3 regions of the Aliiglaciecola sp. 2_MG-2023 genome follow, and region 1 is predicted to be linked to each of the others. Evidence: predicted binding sites of a transcription regulator. Region 1 holds the regulator's gene; each other region holds the start of a gene.
What was found. Region 1 encodes ArgR, which controls arginine synthesis, uptake and breakdown. Its sites were predicted from a motif close to ANTGAATANNTATTCANT; they were not measured.
Positions count from the first base shown of each region.

Region 1 (3,289 bases):
AGTATTTTGGTGAAGCATTGAGAACCGAGCTAGATGAAAGCATTGAATCTTTGCTCAAATTATTAGGCCAAGAGACTGTAATGGAAACGGATCTGCGAGGAAAAGAATCCATGAGTATTAGAGCGGGTTACTTGCAACCTTTGCACTTCTTGCAAATTGAATTGTTATCTAGAATAAGAAAATTAGATGACAGTCAACACGATGCGTTATTGGAAAGAGCAATGATGGTAACCATCGCAGGTATTGCTGTGGGCATGCGTAATACAGGTTAATTCTGGCTGAACTAGCCTGCATAAAAAAGCCCCTTGTAGTTAACTACAAGGGGCTTTTTGTTAGGTTCGGCAATAGGTTAAATGCTTAACCTTTTACGAATTTAACACCTAACTCAATATCGCCACGCAAACCGTCAAGCATTGAATCTTTTGCGTTTTGTTCAAATTCACTCAACTCACCGTAGGGTAGAATTTCTTCTACACCGTTAGGACCTAGTCTTACAGGGTGAGAGAAGAATACTGCGTCGTCTGAGTTGGTTTCAACATAAGTATATTCAACCACGTTGTCGCCTTTCATAGCAGCTACTAGAGACAAACAGAATCTTGCCGCAGCTTGACCCATTGACAAAGTAGCAGATCCGCCACCGGCTTTTGCTTCAACAACTTCAGTACCAGCGTTTTGAATGCGAGTAGTTAAACTTGCTATTTCATCATCGCTAAATGTCACACCTTCAACTTGTGAAAGTAGAGGTAAAATAGTTGTACCAGAGTGACCACCAATAACAGGAACGTGCACACTAGTAGAGCTCAAACCTTTCAATTCAGCTACAAAAGTTTCAGAACGGATAACATCAAGAGTAGTTACACCGAACAATTTGTTTTTGTTGTAAACACCCTTAGCTTTTAACGTTTCTGCAGCAATCGCAACAGTAGTGTTAACTGGGTTGGTAATAATACATGTACATGCATCAGGACAGTTATCCGCAATACCTTCAACTAGGTTCTTAACGATACCCGCATTGATATTGAACAAATCAGAACGATCCATACCTGGTTTACGAGGTACCCCTGCTGGGATCAAAACAATATCACAACCTTGTAACGCAGTTGCTAAATCATCTTTACCAAAACCTTCAACTTTTACGTCTGTAGGGATGTGGCTCAAATCAACTGCCACTCCTGGCACAACAGGTGCAACATCATATAAAGCTAACTCGGAACCAGCTGGTAACTGGGTTTTCAATAAAAGAGAAAGGGCCTGACCGATACCGCCTGCAGCACCTAATACCGCTACTTTCATAGTTGTCTCCTGTGGGACTATTAAATTGACGGCAAACCATAGAGTAAGCCGCATGAAAAAACAATTTATTGTGGTGAATGTTCACTATCTGTTTTGCAATATAACTCTTTTAGCCTAACATTCAGTTAGTTTTTAAGGCTTAACAGAATATATGGGTTAGATGCTACGAATTCAATACTTAGTAGTAACTCAAAACAGACACTTTAACTATATGATATTAATGCAAAGTATTTTGCTGCTTGTAAACAAGGCTACCTACCCTGTTTAGATTGTGTCAAACTATAGCAGTTAATAGCGAGGGTGGCATGTCTAATACAAAACAAGAAGAATTGGTCAAAGCATTTAAAGATATTTTAAAAACGGAAAGCTTTGGCTCTCAAGGTGAAATTGTTGATGCACTAACGGAACAAGGCTTTGGCAGTATTAGCCAATCCAAGGTGTCCCGAATGCTGAGTAAATTTGGTGCAGTGCGAACACGCAACGCTCGTGGCGATATGGTGTATTGTTTGCCTCCAGAGATGGGCATGCCCACAGCAAAAAGCCCATTGCGTCAATTAGTATTAGATATTGTGCACAACAATGTCATGGTAATCATTCGTACCAGTCCAGGGGCCGCGCAACTAATTGCCCGCTTACTCGATTCTCTTAGCCAAAAAGACGGCGTACTAGGCACTATTGCGGGCGATGATACGATATTTATTGCTCCTGCCGATATCAGCAATATTGAAGAAACACGTAAAAAAGTCGAAGCGCTATTTGAAAACGTGTAAATTTTAAAAATACACACAAATTATTTCTTGGCAATCTATACCAAATAGAGATTGTTTGGTTGCCGTATTTTAAATTTTGAGTTCTGTAGTAATGATAACAATCAAACACTTTCATCATCCTAAATTGACCGTAAACTCATGGCTTATTCGAGAAAATGCTGCGGTGGCTGTTTTAGGTAAAAATGGGGCCGGAAAACAATATGTTGATAAGCTTTTGTTGGGGCAATTAAAAGATGCCGAATACGCTAGCTTAACTATCCCCGAAAACCAGTTGGTAACATTGGTTTCTTTTGAAACCTTACAAGCAGTTTATGAAAATGAATTAAAGATTGACGAAACTGATCTCACCGATGAAATTGATTTTGGCACTCCGGCAAAAGACTTTTTACCCCAAGACAAACTTGACCACCCATTTATTGCCAGCTTCCACTTAGAACATCGCCTTGATACCGGTTTTCGACAGCTCAGTACTGGCGAGTCGCGCAAGCTGTTAATCTTAAAAGCGATATTATCTGGCGCTACCTATATTATTTTGGATAACCCATTTGATGATTTAGATCCATCATCAAGGGCGCAATTAAGTCAGGTGTTAAGTCAGCTAAAACACCAAGATATCACCTTGATTATATTACTCAGTAATCGTCAAGACATCCCAGACTGGATCACAACATTCGCGCTGGTAGAAAATAATAGTTTGCATGATTTGAGTGGATTATCAGTAAGTGATGCGCAAGCCACTATCGACACTATATTTGCTTTTGACGCACTGGATAAGTCGTTACTTGAGCGAATGATAACGGATAAACATAGCCACAATAAAAAACCGTTAGTACGCATCAAAAACGCGAATGTTATTTATGCCGAAAATCACGCACTCAAATCCGCCGATTTGAGTATTGATACTTTTCAACACACTATTATTACCGGACCAAATGGCTCAGGTAAATCAACGTTGTTGCAATTGGTTACCGGTGACTGTCCACAATGTTTCAGTAATGATGTCACTGTGATGGGGCATAGACGGGGAACCGGTGAAACCATTTGGGACATTAAAAAGCACTTGGGGATAGTCTCCCCCGATATTCACCGCTCCTATCGAGTAGGTTGCAATGCCTTGACAGTAGTTCTTTCAGGATTCATGGATTCTATCGGTTTGTACAAAGACGTGAGTGCTAGTCAAAAACAACAAGCATTAGCATGGTTAGATTTAATTGGCCTTAGGCCAC
Region 1 is NZ_JAUORY010000015.1:28,408-31,696, reverse strand. It holds gene ppc (phosphoenolpyruvate carboxylase) at 1-272, shown strand, start outside; gene mdh (malate dehydrogenase) at 358-1,293, opposite strand; gene argR (transcriptional regulator ArgR) at 1,599-2,063, shown strand; gene Q4567_RS14785 (ATP-binding cassette domain-containing protein) at 2,155-3,289, shown strand, end outside.

Region 2 (3,289 bases), on a different contig from region 1:
AATTATTAAGTAATTTTGTTAAGATTGCCGATAGATGGTGGTTAGCTACAAACGAAACTATTTAAAGTGTTTTTTCAACTCTACAAGTCTGCTAATTTACAATAGTACATCCCAAACCTAATTCAACGGCAATAAGAAGAATCAATGAGCGAACTTTTGGCATTAAAAAACGAAATCAACCTACGCTTTGATTACCTGACTATTAGCCTAAAATTAGCCCAGCAGCATATGGGAGCAGGTACAGAAACAAAGGATGTTGAATTGCCCGCGAATAGTGAAGCTCAGCGCACACTGCTGCAAGTTGAGAAACAAGCTAGACATGATAAAGAGCTCAATCGACGTTCTCACACTAACTATGTGCAAGATATCCAAAACATGGTTCATAATGAGGTTATCAAGCGCTTAGAAGCTCAACTCGAAGATACTGATAAACTATTCAACGAAGTGTTAGGCTTTGACCACAACCTGCCCGCACTACTTGATTCGCTGGCGGCCAAATCAACTTCCATCAGCAAAATTGAACCTATAGCGGCTGGAATGCCTTGGCTTTATGATGAATTGATTAGGCTTATCAATACCCCTAAATATCGTAGAGTAGACTCAAATGGCAAAGTAGTTGTAGTTGAAAGTTTAAAAACCGCGTTAAGCTATCTAGGCGTTGAGAATATTAAGATGCTGATCCCTTCCATAGCATTTCGACGTTGTTTACCGCAAATTACCGATCCTTTTCCAAAAATCAAAGTGCAAATGATGGATGCGTCTATTGGTACAGCGATGTCATGTAAAAAGTTAGCGCAATTGAATAAACTAGATAGTTATAATGCCTTTCTACTGGGGTTATTCCATGACTTCGGTAAAATAGTAATAGTGCGCCTATTTTTTAAATTATTTGAGCAGGTGCACAGAGAAGCGGTACTCGAAGCGCAAAATGAGCGCAAGAGAGATGAACATTTTGCGTTGGGGGAAGTTGTACCTTCAGAAACGTTTTTACTCAATGCGTTAACTACCTATGGTTATTCACTAAGCACAGAGCTCATTTCGCGGATGCCATTCAAACGACTGGTTTTTGTTGAAGCCATGAACGAATTTGCTAACTACAAAGAAATAGGCGAAATGTCTCCATTTGGTAAAGTACTAGCCCAAGGTGAAGCCTACAATCGATATCGAACTCTTAAATCGAATAAGTTGATTTCCTTAGACGAAGCAAAAATATATCTACGTCAATTTTGCTTTCCTAAAGGTGCTTTGGGCGAATTGAAGAAAACTAATTTGCGAGATTTTGATATAATTTTGGATGAAAAATAATCAAAACGTCTCAGTAAATTCGTTTATCCCCATAATTTTTAAAATTTTTTTTACATATTCATGCAACTATCATGATTGCTTTATGATCTTGTGAATTAGATAAACTCTCAATTCTAGTTAGAATCTAATTTCGCTGTAAGTAAATTTAATCAAAACAGTTCAGCCTCAAAAGCGGCTATCCATAGACAATTTTAGAGATGCATAAAATTGTATGGCGTAGCACAATTTTATGCATAAACAGCAGATTGCTTAGTTTAAATAGTTATTCACTATTCCTGCAAAATTAGCCGCATCCCTTTAAATTTAAGGGTTTTCGGCGTTTACCCTAGAGACAGATTGAATAAAATCTGACACAATGCGCAGTCCAAATTGGTCGTTCGGCAAGTATTTTTTGGTGACCAACCCAGTATTAATCACAAGTGAAAATAGACGTCCAGAATTTTAAGTGAGGTAAAGAATGCAAGTAACACGCGCAACGTTTGACGAAGTTATGGTTCCCAATTACAACCCAGCGGCAATTGTTCCTGTAAAAGGTCAAGGATCTCGAGTTTGGGATCAGGAAGGAAAAGAATACATAGACTTTGCCGGTGGTATCGCTGTGAACGTATTAGGCCATTGCCATCCTGATTTAGTCGCCACCTTGAAAGAACAAGGCGAAAAATTGTGGCATGTCAGTAACGTATTCACCAATGAGCCGGCTCTTCGCTTAGGTAAAAAATTAACTCACGCTACCTTCGCTGATAAAGTTTACTTTGCAAATTCAGGTGCAGAAGCAAACGAGGCTGCACTGAAACTAGCTAGACGCTACGCACTAGAGCATTTTGGTGAAGACAAAAATCAAATCATCGCTTTTAATCAGGGTTTTCACGGACGTACATTTTTCACCGTAACTGTTGGCGGTCAATCAGCTTATTCTGATGGTTTTGGTCCTAAACCAGGTGCTGTTGAGCATGTGGATTTCAACAACCTTGATGCACTTAAAGACATTATCTCGGATAAAACCTGCGCCGTGATTATGGAACCTTTGCAAGGTGAAGGTGGAGTAATCAGTTCTAGCCAAGAATTTGTAGAAGGCGTGCGGGCTTTATGTTCTGAACACAACGCATTACTTATTTTTGATGAAGTGCAATCGGGCGTTGGCCGTACAGGACATTTATACGCATATATGGGCTTAAACGTCGTCCCTGACATCCTCACAACGGCAAAATCATTAGGCGGCGGTTTCCCAATCGGTGCAATGCTAACCACCTCTAAAATAGCGGCTAGCTTGAAAGTCGGCACGCACGGAAGTACTTACGGTGGTAACCCATTAGCTTGCGCAGTTGCAGAAAAAGTTTTAGACATTGTTAACACGCCAGCGGTTCTGCAAGATGTTAAGCGTAAAGAAAAACTATTCCGCGATGGTTTAGGAAAAATTAATCAAAAGTTCAATGTATTCAGTGAAATTCGCGGCCAAGGTTTATTAATTGGTTGTGCCCTGAATGAACAATATCACGGTAAAGCAAGAGACTTTTTAGTGGCTTCTGCTGCTAACAATATGATGTGCTTAGTTGCTGGCGCAAATGTTGTGCGATTTGCACCTTCATTAGTCATCCCTGATGAAGATATCGCCGAAGGTTTAGTGCGTTTTGAACGTGCCATTGAGCATGTTGTAAATAGCTAAGCTAAAACGCAACCAGTAAAGTGAGCACGCTATTATGAAAGTGATCCGTCCTATTGCGTTAAATGATTATGATGCCTTGTATGATATTGCTGTTGAGTCAGGTATTGGTTTTACATCACTGCCTGTAAACGAGGCTTTGTTACGACGCAAAATAGAACAATCTGAAATTGCTTTTCGAGAGAAAGTCGATAAACCCGCTAATCAAAGCTATTTATTCGTCATGGAAGATACCGATACAAATGAAGTAGTCGGTACCAGTGGCATTGCTGCGACAGTCGGCCTAGAAGACTCTTTTTACCACTATCATTGTGGCAAAGTAGT
Region 2 is NZ_JAUORY010000002.1:166,496-169,784, reverse strand. It holds gene Q4567_RS02735 (aminodeoxychorismate/anthranilate synthase component II) at 1-65, shown strand, start outside; gene Q4567_RS02730 (HDOD domain-containing protein) at 145-1,305, shown strand; gene Q4567_RS02725 (aspartate aminotransferase family protein) at 1,763-2,968, shown strand; gene astA (arginine N-succinyltransferase) at 3,003-3,289, shown strand, end outside.
Region 2: a site for ArgR is predicted at 1,559-1,576, ahead of Q4567_RS02725 (aspartate aminotransferase family protein). Genes of this name have one in related genera too.

Region 3 (3,289 bases), on a different contig from region 1:
GCATAGGTTAATACGTCATCCACTTTTTCCTCAGCCAACTTAATATTTTGCTGTTGCGCAATTTCAGTCAATTCTGTGGTTAAGGCAGCTAATTCAGGTTCAATCAGATCAGCGGGTCGACAAGTAATAGGTTCTTGGCCATCTAATACTCTAGCTTGTAATTCTGCATTCACTGGCGCTGCGGTTGCGCCATACTCACCTTTAAGAACACCTGCAGTTTCCTTAGTGATGCTCTTATATCGTTCTCCGGTCAGCACATTTAATACAGATTGAGAACCAACGATTTGCGAAGTTGGAGTCACTAATGGAATAAAACCAAGATCTTCCCTTACTTTAGGAATTTCTTTGAGTACTTCATCCATTTTATCTTCAGCACCTTGTTCACGAAGTTGGTTTTCCATATTCGTCAACATTCCACCAGGCACTTGAGCAATTAATATTCGTGCATCAACGCCCTTCAAGCTACCTTCAAATTTAGCGTATTTTTTACGCACTTCTCTGAAGTAACTCGCGATTTCAGCCATCAGATGCAAATCTAAGCCGGTATCTCGGTCAGTACCTTCCACAATCGACATAATGGTTTCAGTTGCACTGTGCCCGTACGTCATACTCATAGATGATACCGCGCAATCAACCATATCAATACCCGCATCAATGGCTTTTTGATAAGTTGCGGTGCTTAGTCCAGTGGTTGCATGACATTGCATGGCAATAGGCACACTTATAATTTCTTTCAAGCGAGTAATTAGTTCTTCACATTCGTAAGGTTTCAACAACCCTGCCATATCTTTGATACACAAAGAATGTATGCCCATATCCTCTAAGGACTTAGCCATGTCTAGCCAACGCTCTAGGGTATGCACTGGACTTACTGTATAGGAAATCGTGCCTTGGGCATGTGCGCCTACAGAAACCACAGATTTAATCGCTGTTTCCAGATTTCGAGTGTCATTCATTGCATCGAAAATACGAAACACATCAACGCCATTGGTATGCGCTCTTTCTACAAACTTTTCAACTACATCATCTGCGTAGTGACGATACCCCAAAAGATTCTGCCCTCTTAGCAACATCTGCTGAGGTGTATTAGGCATGGCCTTTTTTAATTCACGGATACGATCCCAAGGATCTTCGCCAAGATAACGAATGCAAGAGTCGAATGTAGCGCCTCCCCAAGATTCCATTGACCAAAAGCCAACTTTATCTAATTTCGCTGCGATGGGTAACATATCATCCAATCGCATTCTAGTGGCTAATAAAGATTGGTGCGCATCACGCAGTACCAATTCAGTTATTTTAAGGGGGTTGCTCATGGAAACTCCTAAAAAATCGATTTATTTAGACTATCTATTTTTTCGATATTGGTGAACTGCGGCGGTTATTGCCGCAATAGGCACGGAAGAATTTGATTTGTCATTAGACACTTTCCTTTGTGTCCTAGCAGGATGCGCAGGGACAACTTCTTCAGGAAATCTTCGGTTAATTGCAGCAATTAAGTTTACTGCGCCGATTAGTAGTGTAAGGAAAACAAACACCACAACCATACCCACTACCATTAGGTTGGCAGCTTCAATTAGTAATTCAGAAATGGACGTTTGCATATAATTCACACTGTTATTAGTTTAGGTATCGATAAGTATCACTTAAGCATTGAAAACTCAACCAAAATCCACAAAGCAAACTGTATTTTTAGGGTACTTATTCAACTATTTTGAATTTTTACCCACTCAAGTCGCTGATTAGGCGTCTCCACCAATCATTTAGCCACTTTATACTGTAAATCTGTTCGAATACTTTTAGCGTTAGCTATAAAGTTAATTTAATGCAAAGCAGCGCTATCATACCAATCGTCACGTTTAGATTAATATTACTTATTGGTAATTACTTATAAATATTTAATTTAACTTCGGACATAAAAAAACCGCTTATAAAAGCGGTTTTTTTATTGCTTATACTTCAAATCATCTACGTCGATTTTATATTTCTAACTTCTCGAGATACGTTCTTTAGCAAAATGCTATTCAAGCACAAAATCGTAGTTTTGATTTTCGAACCTCCTGCGGAGCTTCGATTCAAATATGGCGCGTGTGGAAGGATGATTTCAGGCATCCTGCCTTACACCCCTTCGGGGCCGTGCTGCGCACGTTCAAAATCGTTCCTGACGATTTTGTCGAACCTCCTGCGGAGCTTCGATTCAAATATGGCGCGTGTGGAAGGATTCGAACCTCCGACCGCCTGGTTCGTAGCCAGGTACTCTATCCAGCTGAGCTACACACGCGTGGTATTTAACTTACTCTGTACTTACAACTGTCAAATTCTACTTCTAGTCTTTAACAGTTTTATCGAATTTCCTGCGGAGCTTCGATTCAATATGGCGCGTGTGGAAGGATGATTTCAGGCATCCTGCCTTCCACCCCTTCGGGGCCGCGCTTCGCACGTTCAAAATCGTTCCTGACGATTTTGTCGAACCTCCTGCGGAGCTTCGATTCAATATGGCGCGTGTGGAAGGATTCGAACCTCCGACCGCCTGGTTCGTAGCCAGGTACTCTATCCAGCTGAGCTACACACGCGTAAAAGACATTTGTTCCATTCCCGATAAAAAGGAATGGCGGAGAAGGAGGGATTCGAACCCTCGATAGGGCTACAAACCCTATACTCCCTTAGCAGGGGAGCGCCTTCAGCCACTCGGCCACCTCTCCAAATGTGGGAGCGAAGTTTACTGAATCACAAAAGGAAGTCAAACCTTTTTTTACACTTTACTACCTGTATGCTGGGATTTTAGACGATCAGCGTAAAACTGCAATAATATGATGGTATTTTGTACGAATTGATATGCTTATATTTTCGAGATAGTTAAAACAATTATTAAAAATAAAATAAAAAAAAAGGCTGGTTAACCAGCCTTCTTAGGTTTTTCACTTTACTTTATTCTACATCTTCGCTCGAATTGCCGGAACGTTCACTCGCAGTTCCATTTTTTTCTGCTTGAATGCGCATATAAATTTCTTCTCGATGCACAGATACTTCTTTGGGGGCGTTAACCCCTATTCTTACCTGATTCCCTTTAACACCCAATACAGTTACGGTGACTTCATCACCTACCATCAAGGTCTCACCTACACGACGGGTTAAAATTAGCATTCTATTGCTCCTTTTGCGTTATTCCACAATATTCCCTAATTAAAATTAGCGTATTTACCAGTTAACTCCAGAAAAATACACAATTAGCATTCCATGTTTTTGTCGTCACTTACAAAAACTCACTAATTAACACTTATAAGCGCTCTTC
Region 3 is NZ_JAUORY010000003.1:47,755-51,043, forward strand. It holds gene oadA (sodium-extruding oxaloacetate decarboxylase subunit alpha) at 1-1,313, opposite strand, end outside; gene Q4567_RS04045 (OadG family protein) at 1,344-1,601, opposite strand; tRNA gene Q4567_RS04050 (tRNA-Arg) at 2,202-2,278, opposite strand; tRNA gene Q4567_RS04055 (tRNA-Arg) at 2,494-2,570, opposite strand; tRNA gene Q4567_RS04060 (tRNA-Ser) at 2,607-2,699, opposite strand; gene csrA (carbon storage regulator CsrA) at 2,926-3,141, opposite strand; gene alaS (alanine--tRNA ligase) at 3,275-3,289, opposite strand, start outside.
Region 3: a site for ArgR is predicted at 1,711-1,728, ahead of Q4567_RS04045 (OadG family protein). Genes of this name have one in related genera too.